Linked DNA regions of Algoriphagus sp. Y33. The protein of the gene in region 3 binds, or shares a complex with, the protein of the main gene of each other region. Links are inferred from orthologs where the notes say so. Each region holds a gene or a part of one and is shown on either strand. Other genes may lie near its edges.

The links.
Region 1: ID165_RS21365 (region 3) and scpB share a complex: the UniProt entries of both Bacillus subtilis proteins name them as parts of the cohesin-like complex. The link is inferred for Algoriphagus sp. Y33 from one-to-one orthologs.
Region 2: the proteins of ID165_RS21365 (region 3) and smc are in contact, whole or in part, in a crystal structure (PDB 3ZGX), measured with the Bacillus subtilis proteins. The link is inferred for Algoriphagus sp. Y33 from one-to-one orthologs.

The regions. Positions count from the first base shown.
Region 1 is NZ_CP061947.1:5,693,954-5,696,676, reverse strand. It holds scpB (SMC-Scp complex subunit ScpB), read right to left. Parts: upstream 1,781-2,723; coding sequence 1,220-1,780; downstream 1-1,219. Other genes in the region: ID165_RS23395 (lamin tail domain-containing protein), read right to left, coding at 2,561-2,723; ID165_RS23400 (hypothetical protein), read right to left, coding at 2,331-2,501; ID165_RS23405 (TraR/DksA C4-type zinc finger protein), read right to left, coding at 1,784-2,167; ID165_RS23415 (SprT-like domain-containing protein), read left to right, coding at 537-1,160; ID165_RS23420 (hypothetical protein), read left to right, coding at 277-474. UniProt on the Bacillus subtilis protein: Participates in chromosomal partition during cell division. May act via the formation of a condensin-like complex containing Smc and ScpA that pull DNA away from mid-cell into both cell halves.
Region 2 is NZ_CP061947.1:2,020,094-2,024,158, reverse strand. It holds smc (chromosome segregation protein SMC), read right to left. Parts: upstream 3,741-4,065; coding sequence 201-3,740; downstream 1-200. Other genes in the region: ID165_RS08155 (hypothetical protein), read left to right, coding at 4,002-4,065; ID165_RS08165 (HpaII family restriction endonuclease), read left to right, coding at 1-196. UniProt on the Bacillus subtilis protein: Required for chromosome condensation and partitioning.
Region 3 is NZ_CP061947.1:5,214,439-5,220,474, reverse strand. Bases 1,770-4,659 are described here. They hold ID165_RS21365 (ScpA family protein), read right to left. Parts: upstream 3,645-4,659; coding sequence 2,895-3,644; downstream 1,770-2,894. Other genes in these bases: dxs (1-deoxy-D-xylulose-5-phosphate synthase), read left to right, coding at 3,823-4,659; ID165_RS21370 (lysylphosphatidylglycerol synthase transmembrane domain-containing protein), read right to left, coding at 1,809-2,891; ID165_RS21375 (bifunctional UDP-N-acetylmuramoyl-tripeptide:D-alanyl-D-alanine ligase/alanine racemase), read right to left, coding at 1,770-1,825. Outside these bases: more of ID165_RS21375, read right to left, coding at 1-1,769; more of dxs, read left to right, coding at 4,660-5,739; ID165_RS21355 (alpha/beta fold hydrolase), read left to right, coding at 5,743-6,036. UniProt on the Bacillus subtilis protein: Participates in chromosomal partition during cell division. May act via the formation of a condensin-like complex containing Smc and ScpB that pull DNA away from mid-cell into both cell halves.

The DNA.
Region 1 (2,723 bases), 480 kb from region 3 along the record:
TCCCCCACCCGCATGGAAAGGGAAGTACATCAAGATCAAATATTCCACCCAACTTCCGACAAAAAATCCAGTGTTTGCATTCTTCTGTAACCTGCCCCAGTACATCAAATCCCCCTATACAAGATATCTGGAAAACAGACTCCGTGAAAACTTTGATTTTGAAGGAGTTCCGATCAAAATTATTTACAAAAACAAATAAAATATATTTAAACGGTCTATTGTTTTATTGATCAAAACTGTAATACCTTTGCTGTGTAATTAAGAAAACCACAAAAAATGAAAAAGGTATTTGCAATTTTCGCAATCGCTAGCATGTTCGCTGTAGCTTCATGCGGTAACAAAGAAGTAAAAGAAGAGACTGTTGAGACTATCGAGGTAGTTGAAGAGCCTGTTGTAGAGGAAGAAATCATCATCGAAGACGCTGATACTACTGTAGTAATAGACAGCACTGATGTTATTGAGCCAGCTCAATAATTCTTCCTTTTCTAAATGCATTGAGCTCCGCATTGCGGGGCTCTTTTTTTGTATTTTTCGGTATGAGCGGGTCTGAAAAACTAAAGGAAATACTGGCACAAAAAATTCCTACTGCTGCCATCAATTATGCAGTCGAACTTTGGGAAAAAGAACCTTTTTCATTTAAAACTACAGCATCCCGAAAGACAAAACTTGGGGATTTCAGGTATAGAAGAGATCGTCAAATCCAGACCATCACGATCAATGCAGATCTTAACCCCTTCCAATTTCTGCTTACTTATATCCACGAAGTAGCACATCTTCATGCCTTCGTAAGATTCGGAATGGAAATTCCTCCACATGGGAGAGAGTGGAAATCGACTTTTCAGAAATTAATTTTTCCCATTCTCTCAACCGATTTTTTTCCTATAGACTTATTGATTCCTCTACGCAAGTATATGAAAAACCCGAAAGCCAGTTCGGCTGCGGATCTTTTTCTAATGAAGGAAATGAGCAAATACGATGACAGAAGTGCCAGCCCAGATATTGTTTTCCTATCCGACATAAAACCCGGAAGCCGATTTTTACTTTCCGGAAGGGAATTTGAAAAAGGAGAAACAAGAAGGACAAGAGTACTATGCCATGAAGTAAAATCCGGCAAAAAGTACTTGATCGCCCAACTGGCCAAAGTAAAATCGTTAGACTAAAGGATTTTCAGGTTTCCTCCCAAACCTTCTGCTTACTGTCACTGATCTCTGCAAACTCATTAATCCCGCTCCTCTCCTATCTGGTTTTCCGGTTGCGAAAAATCTTTTGGTTGAGGCAGATCTTTCAGAGAATTAATACCAAAGTACTCCATAAACTTGTCCGATGTGCCATAGAGCAAAGGTCTGCCTAGTCCATCTGATTTGCCTTTGATATCAACCAGCTCTTTCTCCAGAAGCTTCTGTACCGAATAGTCACTATTTACCCCCCGGATTTGCTCAATATCACCTTTGGTTACGGGTTGCTTATAAGCTATAATCGACAAGGTCTCCAATTGCGCAGTTGACAGTCTCTTCTGCGATTGCTGCCGGAGAAGAATACCAATCGACGTTTGATAAGCAGGTTTGGTCAAAAACTGATACCCACCTCCCAAATGCTCCAGCTGAAAAGAAAATTCCTCTGATTGGTATTTTTCGCTCAAGCCATTGATCGCTTGATCCACATGATCGCCCGGAATCTCAGCTTCAAACATCTCACTCAAACACTTTATTATCTCTGCCTTGGGTAAAGGTGTCGGAGCACAAAAAATCAATGCTTCAATATGTCTATGGAGAAAGTCCAAAACTTATTTTTTAGCAAGTTTTGCTTCTATGGAATGCATTGTATGCGGTACCGCCATCAATCGCTCTTTAGATATCAGCTTGCCTGTATCTACACATACACCATAGGTACCGTTCTTAATACGAATCAAAGCATTCTCTAGGTTGTAGATGAACTTCTGCTGTCTTGCAGCCAGTTGATTTTGGCTCTCACGCTCCAGCGTATCTGCACCGTCTTCAAGCAATTTCGATGTAGAAGCGGTAAAATCTGTTCCACTATCATTCTTTTTACTTAATGACTCCTTCAGTGAAAGTAATTCCTCCTTTGCGCTTTCAAGTTTTTTCTGAATAATTACTTCGAATTCTTTCAATTCTTCCTGAGAATATGCGGTCTTTTCTTCCTTGCTCATAGCCTGCTAAAATTAGATAATAGTATTGGGACGGATCTTTTTAGAATTAGTTCTCTAAAATACATGGACACGTTGGATTTCCAAGAAAATTATTTCTAACTGTGACCTCTGCGAAAACCTTAGTGTCCTCAGTGGAAAAACTAAACTTTCACAAAAAAAGCCATCATGCCACGGCTTTCTCTTCTAATATGATTTTTTTTAATCTACTCTGGAGAACCAATGCATCAGCATCTATCCGATACTTCATATTCAAGTACTGAGCAACCTCCTTGAGGTCTTTGCCATTCTGCAGGTGAATCAGCTGCAGAGCTTGGCCAATAAGGTCTTTTTCCATGGTCTAGGGGTGTTACGCTTTTTAAGATACTGTTTTCTACTTTTTAAAATAGAAAAAAATTAAAATTTTGTCGCAATCACGATGGTTTTTCTGATCACCCTTATCCGCCCCGACAAGTCATACAACTCCACTAATAAGACATAATAGCCAGGCCGTACAATTCTTCCACCACTATCTGTTCCTGTCCAAGAGAACAACCCTGATGCCCCCAATAATTCATTT
Region 2 (4,065 bases), 3.2 Mb from region 3 along the record:
AGGTTATCTAATAGTCAAAGAAGGTGGCGAAATAGTATGCTACCATATTTACAATAGAAATGAATTTGAAGACTACTTGCTAAACAATACAAAATTTGAAACGGCGAGTAGTTCCAGACATGATTTTGGTAAAGTCTATAAAGTAGGGGATCAGTGTTTTTTTAAACTGAATCTTCAGATTAGGTTTTTGAAATGATCTTCTAGACCAACTCCCTCAAATCAACCGGAACTACCCTAGAAACCCCGGCTTCGATCATGGTAATTCCATAAATAATATCCGTGCTGGCCATGGTACGCTTGTTATGCGTGACTATGATAAACTGGGATTCTCCACTGAATTGCTGGATAATCTGGTTGAACTTATCAATATTGGCATCATCCAGCGGTGCATCCACCTCATCAAATATACAGAAAGGCGCAGGCTTCAGCAGGTAAATAGAAAAGAGTAGGGAAGTAGCCGTAAGCGTCTTCTCTCCTCCGGATAGCTGGTTGATTGTCAGCGGTCGCTTACCTTTTGGCTTTGCCATAATCTCTATCGCAGATTCCAGAGGATTACTTGGATCTACCAAGGTCAAATCACAATCGTCCTGCTCGGTAAAGAGGGAGCGGAAAACTTTGATGAAATTCTCCTTGATCTTTGCGAAAGCTTCCAAAAAGGTCTCCTTGGCAACCTGATCGATCTCCTTGATCGTCGTCATCAAAGACTCTTTCGCTTTGATTAAATCTTCTTTTTGAGTGGTAATGAAGTCATACCGAACCTTGATCTCATCATACGCTTCCATCGCCATGGGGTTGATTGGGCCGATTTTATCGAGTTTTTCCTTTTGTTTGCTGACAAGATCACGGAGCTTGTCTTCGGCAAACTCCCTGAATTCCTCATCTATTTCAGGATTTTCCTCCATCAATTCATCCAGATCCAGCTCAAATTCCACACTGAGCCTTTCCTTCATTCCGGTCATTTTCAGTTTGATTTCATTTACTGCATTCTCCAGTTCATGAATCAGCTGATCATAGCTTTCTTTTGATTTTTGGAAACTCCGGATCTTCTGATCAGTCTCGTCTATCAATCCCCGTGAAGCATAATAATCCTTCTCTGCCTCCTGTACGCCTTTTTCGATTCCCTCTTTTTCTGAATACAATTCGATCAATTCGTCATCCTTCACTTCATTATTGTCAAGTAGGGATTTGACTTCCGTGTCCAGTTGGGAAAGCTCAGTTTGAGATTTCTCTATCCGTTCTTTGGAGCCCTCATAAGCCGATTGCTTAAACTCTATTTCCTGATCCAAACTCGTCACACGGTTCAGATGCTGATGGTACAGAATATTTTCGGCATTGAAAGCTTGGGATTTTTCGGTAAGTAGTCCGGATTCCTTTTCGTAGGACTCGTTTAGCTCTTCGAGCTCGTCGTGCATGGCTTCAAATTCCGCCCGCTCATCAAAGAGCTGTGGCTGAATCTCGGTCAAACTTTCTTCTATGGAAGCGATTCTGTCCAGAATATCCTCCCGCTTATTTGCATTGGAGCTGAGTAATTCTGCCAGCTGTTCCTTTTTGGTTCGAACAGATACGAAATCCTGATTGATGGCATTGATCTTATTTTGCCATTCTTCCAAAGTCTTTTTATAACTGATCTCCTTCAGCTTCATAAGTTCAGACAACTTGTTGTCCAGGTTATTTCTGGTGCTGCTGACTTTCTTGTTTAGTTCTTTGATTTCTTTGTCAAGCTTCTCCAAGTTCTTGGCTCTACCGATTCTTTTCCCTTCGAAAAGGCCCACAGAACCTCCTGAAATGCTGAATTTCCGCTTGGTATATTTGCCGTTCTCGGAGATGAAGACGGCCTCAGTATCCTGAGGGAAATCTCTGTGCTCACCTTGGACTATGTACACATTATCCAAAATGAAATTGATCAAGCGGGAATACTTTACATCAAATTCTATAATCTCTGTAGCTGCGATTGCATTGGCAAAAAGCTTGTTTTGACTCGGTTTGAACCGCTCAAAATGCTCAAGCACAAAGAAATTGGCCTTTCCTCTCGCAGAGTCACTCAGTAGTTGGATGGCAGTAATTGCCTGCAATTCCGTCTCCACTACATAATAATTCATGTAGCTGTCCAGGTAATTTTCAATGGTGACTCTATACTTTTCTGAGGTAGTCAGCAGATCGGAGAGGAGCGGTACATCCTTTCCCCAGCTTGGATTCTTCTTCAGGAATTTAATTGCCTCAGGAAAACCTTCCAGATTCTCGACCAGAGATTTGGTGAGGTTGTACTCGTTGGTTTTGGAGTCGAGTTTACGGGAAGATTGTGTCAATTCCTCACGGATCATTTCGATCACCCGATTGGTTTCTTCGATCTTCTGATCCAGATCTTCCTGCTTAGTTTTTAACTCCTGATAGCCACTGTTTGACTCATCGAGTTCGGCCTTCAGTGCAATCAGTTTCTCTTCGAAATCAACTAGATTGGCTTCTTGGCTGGAATCATCGCTGGAAGTTCTTTCCAATTCCTGCTTAAGTGTAGAAAGCTGAATTTGTTTGATCTCAATATCCTTACTTAGCTGATAGACTTTTTCCTTAAGGACTTCGAAGTTATGATTGATTGTCTTTTGGGCCAGTTGCTTCTCAGCTTGAATTGACTTTTGGTTTTCGTAAGCTTCCCGTAGTTCCGAAACGATCATTTCCTTCTCGGCAAGCATCTTTTCGGCTGATTCCTTTTCCTGCTCTAGAGATCGGAGACTAAAGCCTGCGCGATCATTTGACTTTCGGTCAGCATCAATCTGTTCCCTCAATTTTTGGGATCGGTCTTCCAAAAATCTCAGGCGTTCATTTTTGATTTTCTTTTCCGACTCAAAAGTCCTGATCTTATTTACATGTTCATTCAGTGCTTTTTGGCGGCTTGAAAGCAATTTTTCTTTTTGGATCAAATCAGCCTTTAATTGGCTGAGTAGCGCTTCTTGGTCTGCAACCTGCGTTTGAAGTTGTAGTTTTTTGTCTCCTTCTTCCTGGATTTTATGATTTGCCTCAATAAGCGATTTACTGTATTTCTCTATGCTTTTCTTTGCTAGATTGATACTTGCTACTCTATAATCCTTTTTAATCTCAAAATACTTAGAAGCCTGCTTAGCCTGTTTTTCCAGGCTTTTCAGGTTTTTTTCTATTTCATAAAGCACATCTTCCACACGTGCCAAGTCATCGTCTGTATCCTGAAGTTTTCGGAGCGTCTCCTTCTTTCTGTTTTTGAATTTTGAAATTCCCGCAGCTTCCTCGAACAAATCCCTACGTGAGTTATTCTTGTCATTGAGGAGTTCATCGATCATTTTCAGCTCGATGATGGCATAGCTGTTTGAATTGATCCCGGTATCCATGAAGAGATTCGTGATATCCTTCAGGCGACAGGTGACTCCATTGATTTGATATTCACTTTCTCCGGATCGGTAGTACCGACGTGTGACGGTGACGTAGGTGTATTCGGTAGGAAGTAGATTTTTGGTGTTTTCAAATGTCAGGGACACTTCGGCAAGGTTGGATGCTTTACGGTTTTTGGTACCGTTAAAAATCACGTTCTCCATCTTGTCGGAGCGGAGCATACGGGTTTTTTGTTCTCCGAGCACCCAGCGGATGGCATCCACGACATTGGATTTGCCACAGCCGTTTGGCCCTACCACACCGGTGATTCCCTTGTCGAAGTTGATCACCATTTTATCCCCAAAACTCTTGAACCCTTTGATCTCCAGCTTACTGAGCAGCATCCTTTTTGATTTGTCTTAAATAATCAAACAAAATAAGATCATTTGGGAGATTGTCCAAAGATTTATGGTGTAGCATCTGGGAAAAGTAGTGATCAGTTTTCAGTCGCAGTGGTCAGGGTTTTATTGTAAAAGTAATCAATGATCAAATTCAATGTTCAATTTTTAAGTTGAAAAGAATCGAATCATGCGCTCCACATCACCCTCCGCAAACTCCGCGGTAAAAAAATATGTAATACTAAATGAAATGGATTAACTTCCCCTGTGGATTTAGGAAATATACTTTATATCGTCGCCATATTGGCTTATTTTATTTATCAGGCTACCA
Region 3 (6,036 bases):
CCAATTGCGGATTTGATTGTATCAAGCTCCTCAAGGTGGACAAATGCTTCTTCTCAAAACCCAATCTGCGCATCCCGGTGTCCAAATCCAGATGTATTTTCATCTTCTTTTTACGTATACTACACCAAGAACCAAGGCTTTCAAAAATCTCAGGACTGAAAACCACCGGCTCCAAATCAAACTCGCTGCAAAGGCCAAAGGATTCCTGCATCGTATTTAGAACCATAATTGGGAGTTTGATCCCCTGCTTGCGCAATGCAACTCCCTCATCCGAAAAAGCAACACCGAGATAATTTGCTCCCATCGTTTGGATCTGGTTGGCAATCTCTACCGCACCCCCTCCATAGGCAAAAGCCTTCACCATCACCATTACTTTCGTCGTGGGTGAAAGAAGTTTCCTATAGAAATTGTAATTGTGGGTAAGTGCATTGAGATTGATTTCCAGTGTAGTGCCATGAATTCTCTGTTGAAGCTGATTTACAACGTCTTCGAAACCAAAAATCCTAGCACCCGTCACTAAAATCAAGTCATTCTGAAAAGTTTCCGGATCAAGATTCTTCAAAAGCTCCGCAGTAGATCTGAATCCTATGAAAGTTTCCGGAAAAACTTTCTTCAAAAAGAGAATTTCACTGCCCACACCATACAGTTGATCAAATTCATATTTCTTGATCAATTCAGCAATTTCTCCAAATATTTTTTCCGGAGAACCCTGCTGAAGCAAATCAGACAAAATCAAAATTTTTCTCCGTTTAGGTCGCTGCTGCTGCATAAAGTCCAGTGCTACCTTCAATCCTGCCAAGTCATTGTTGTAAGTGTCATCTATCAGCAAAGAATCATTTATCCCAGGCTTCAGGGTCAATCGCATATCCACAGATTTCACATGTGAAATCCCTTCCTGAATAGCTTCTACACTTTGTCCCAAAGTCATAGCTGCTACAATCACATGCGTGATATTTTCCAGAGAAGCCGTATCTGTAAACGGAACCTGAAAAGTATGGGTAGTGAGATCTGATTTCATCAAAATCAAGCGTGCTCCATTTGCTTTCACTTTCACGGATCTGGTAAATTCCGCTCCCGACCGATCTGACCATCCGACTAGTTTCTCTGAAGAAAACATGGCTTCTATTTGCTCAGAAACCTTTTGCTGATCCCGGCAGTAAATCAGGTAATTCGAACCCACAAAAAGAGAAAGCTTCTCATTGAGCTTGGCTTCAGGATTTTCAAAGCCTTCTTGGTGCGCCGTTCCCAGATTTGTGAAGATTCCAAGGTTCGGCTTGATCATTTCCTCCAATACAGCCATTTCTCCTGCTCTGGAGATTCCTGCTTCCAAAATCGCTACTTGGTGATAGCCCTCTATCCCAAATATCGAAAGAGGAACACCAACTTGGGAATTATAACTCTTTGGGCTTTTGGCCACAGCGTATTTCTGTCCCAAAATCTGCCCCAACCATTCTTTGACAATCGTTTTTCCATTGCTTCCCGCAATACTTACAACAGGCTTCGAAAATAATTCACGCTGATACTGAGCCAGTAGCTGCAAGGCACGCCGGGTATCAGTGACTTTGATAAAACAAAAATCTGAAAATTCCAGCTCATCAAAATCAAGATGAACCAAGAATGTCCGTACTCCCGATTCTATCAGCTGAGGAATAAAATCCTTGCCGTCGGCTTTTGCCCCTCTCAGAGCAACGAATAATGTCTTCTCCGAATGAAGGATTTGTCTAGAATCAATGGCAATTTGAGAAATCAGTAACTCATCATGCCCGTTGAAAATGACCCCCTGTGTGATTTTTGCGATCTGGTTTTGACTAATTTCCTGATACATCCTCCTTTGGATTTATTTTCTTTTTCTTAAAAAAGACCTGCTTCACCCATCGAGGCAAGAAAAATGTGCCTAAAATTAAATAAGGATAATAGGATAAAAGTCTCCATACAATACTGGTAACAAACGTGTAGTTTGTTAAGAATTGAGTGAAAAACTGCGCAAAGAAAAACTCGGCCGTTCCGCTACTTCCAGGAGTAGGAGAGATCATCATCACAATCCACATGATCACCTGTCTGGCGAAGATGATGATATGGTCATTGATATTCAAAGGTACAAAGGCGGAAATCAATGCATTCAACATAAGATATCTAGAGCTCCAAATAAATATTGTTGCTATAATTATCGGCAACCAATAATTCCATCTTTTGCCTGAGAGTTCCTTGGATGCTTCAATGATCTGGTTGCCATATTCCTGCGCATCGTGTTTCCATTTTCTGAGCCACTTGATTGAAAAAAGCTTGATTAAAACCCACTTAAAAACCCTTGGTCTATAAAATAAAGCCGCTGCCATCACTATGCTGTAAGCGGCGTATAATGAATAAGAAATCCAGAAAATGGCCTCCATGCTATTTTCAAGTTGCATCTCAAGAAGTTTACTCTCCGGAAATATATTCCCCTTTGCGAAAAATAGAATAATAGGCGCACCTATAACAAAGAAGAGGTTATCCAGAATCGCTGTCACCATCACGTAGGCCACAGCTCTGCCGAGTTTGATCCCCTCCTTGTTCAAAATAAAAATAGCAACCGCTGTGCCACCCACTACCGAAGGTGTCACCGCAGAAGCAAACTCCCATAGGATAATAACATAGATCGATCTCTTCCAAGTAAGTGTCCGTTGTGTAATTTCCCTGATTCGATATACATAACCCACATCTCTAAAGAATATGACCACAATGGCAACGACTATCCAAGGCATAGAAGCATCAAATACCCCCCTTAGAGAATCCTTGTTTACCGACGGATCGAAATAAAACATCCCGAAGACAATGGCCAGACCAATGATCACGGGAACCCAAATTTTATTCGGATTTAGGGTCTGAAAAATCTTCTTATTATCCAATTTCATACGCTATTCAGCAACTATCGGCTCAGTCTTTTCCACCCAGAAGTTATTGAAACCATCACCTATGACGATCGTAACCAAGGAAAGTTGAAGTAATTCTAAAATTGCCAAAAAGGTATAAATCACAAAAATTTTGTCGGGTTTGATGCTGATGAATTCGGCGAAAGGTACTTTATTCCTGAAACTGATTTTCTCCAACACAAACTCTTTTTGCTGGGCGATAGTATATGGATACTGAATTACGGTGTGTTTTGTTTCATCCACCCGTGAGGCCATTTTGGCCATAGTCCGCTGGAAGACTTTCAGCAATTTGTACAAATCCATATCCTGCATTTCTGCGTCCACATCATCCACCTTGCTCAGCGTTTTTAATTCTTCTACTATATTTCCTCGCTTTTGCTTAGATAGCTCTTCCTCTTCCATCGAAGCAAGTTCTTCGATGACGGATTTGTACTTTTTGTATTCCAGCAGATTCCTGATCAATTCCTCTCGGGGATCCACTTCTTCCCCTTCTTCATTCAGCTCTGGTCTGGGCAATAACATCCGTGATTTGATCTTCATTAGTGTAGCCGCAAAGAGGATAAAATCACTGGCTACCTCCATTTCCATTTGCTCCATCTGATGGACATAATCCAGAAAGTCATTGGTAATCTTGGAAATAGGAATGTCATAAATATCCAGTTCATCACGCTCGATGAAAAAGAGCATCAGGTCAAAAGGACCTTCGAAGAGTGGTAATTTGATTTCGAAACTCAAAGGATATTTAAATTATTGGTTAATTTTGCCACCTTGTAGCCAAAGATATTCAATTAAGCTAAATTAATTGGAAACGGCCGGAGAAAGAGGCAATCGCCTCTTGTCCAAATTTACTTTATTGGAAAAACAAAGAAGCATAATTGTTGTTATTCTAATTTGAACATATTACCGCTGTAAAATGCTGATTGAACCAGGAGAATTATTAGCCCAAATAAATAACCCCGCAGACCTTAAGAAGTTTCCGAAGGAAAAGCTGGTTCAAATCTGTGATGAACTGCGTCAGTACATTATCGATAATGTATCTGTGTATGGCGGACATTTCAGTGCTAGCCTAGGAGTAGTAGAACTTACGGTTGCACTTCACTATGTCCTTAATACTCCCGAAGATCAGTTAGTCTGGGACGTTGGACATCAGGCTTACGGGCATAAAATTCTTACTGAGAGAAGATCACGTTTTCATACCAACCGTCTTTATGGGGGAATTTCCGGCTTCCCAAAACGAAAAGAAAGTGAATACGATACCTTTGGCGTAGGTCACTCCAGCACATCGATTTCTGCAGCATTGGGCATGGCTGTAGCTTCTCAATACAGAGGTCTTACTAAAAAACAGCACGTAGCTGTGATCGGTGACGGTTCAATGACGGGTGGGATGGCTTTTGAAGCCATGAATCATGCTGGGGTAAGTGATACCAATCTCTTGATCATTTTGAATGATAACTGCATGGCTATCGACCCAAATGTCGGGGCACTCAAAGATTATCTCACTGATATTACCACTTCCAAAACCTATAACAAGGCTAAGGATGAGGTATGGAAAATTTTAGGGAAGCTGAGCAAATTCGGTACAAGTGCGCAAGATGTGCTCTCTAAGGTGGAAGGAGGAATCAAATCGGCTTTACTTGACCAAAGCAACCTTTTCGAATCATTAAATCTCCGGTACTTCGGCCCAGTAGACGGACACGATGTCAACCACTTGGCAGAAGTACTGAAAGACCTCAAAGATATTCCGGGTCCTAAAATCCTCCATTGTATCACAATGAAGGGAAAAGGATATGGTCCAGCAGAAAAAGGAAATCAAACGACTTGGCATGCGCCGGGGACATTTGATAAGGTAACTGGGGAAATATATAAAACGACTCCAAGCACGCCGCAAGCTCCCAGATACCAGGATGTCTTTGGGCATACGTTGGTAGAACTGGCTGAGCTAGACAATAGAATCATGGGTGTGACCCCGGCCATGCCATCCGGTTCTTCTATGAATATCATGATGAAAGCGATGCCAAACCGGGCATTTGATGTGGGAATAGCGGAGCAACATGCCGTGACTTTCTCAGCAGGGCTGGCCACACAAGGGCTCGTCCCTTTCTGCAACATCTATTCTACCTTTATGCAGCGTGCTTACGACCAGGTATTGCACGATGTATGTCTTCAAAATCTACCCGTGGTCTTTTGCTTGGATAGAGCAGGATTTGCCGGAGCTGATGGCCCTACGCACCATGGTGCTTATGATATTGCTTTCTTCCGATGTATTCCAAACCTGGTTGTTTCAGCTCCCATGAATGAGGAAGAACTCCGTAATATGATGTATTCAGCCTCCATCCACAATGGGCCATATTCTATTCGCTACCCTAGAGGAAAAGGCGTGATGCCTGAGTGGAAAACACCTTTTGAGCAAATTCCGGTTGGCCAGGGCCGAATCATAAAAGAAGGTGAAGAGATCGCAATTTTGACGATTGGGCATATCGGCAACTATGCAGTGGAAGCTTGCAATAAACTTGAAAAAGAGGGGCTGAACCCTGCACAATACGATATGAGATTCGTAAAGCCGCTAGATGGGGAACTCCTTCATGAGATTTTTGGCAAATTCGAAAAGGTAATCACAGTAGAAGACGGCTGCCTTATGGGTGGGTTTGGCTCAGCCGTGATCGAGTGGATGATGGATCATGGGTATCACGCTCAAGTAAAGCGTTTGGGTATTCCCGATGATATCATTGAGCACGGTGAGCAGCATGAACTTCACCGCGAATGTGGCTTTGACCCGCATGGGATCGCTGAAGCCGTTAGAACTATGGCCAAGGTTTCCAAAACAGTTTAATACATGTCTGCTATTCATTTTTTTGAAAAAGGTGCCGGTGAACCGGTAATTTTGATCCATGGATTCTGCGAAATCGGTGAGATGTGGCGTGATTTTGCAGAAGCTCTTTCTTCTGATTTTAGAGTGATTTGCCCCGATCTGCCAGGATGCGGCAATTCTCCCATCCACTCCGATTCCATTACACTGGAAGAAGTCGCAGTCCTTTTACAAGAATGGATGGAAGAGAACGCTATTCATGATCCGATAGTTATTGGCCATTCTCTCGGCGGATATGTGACCCTTGCACTGCTGGAACTA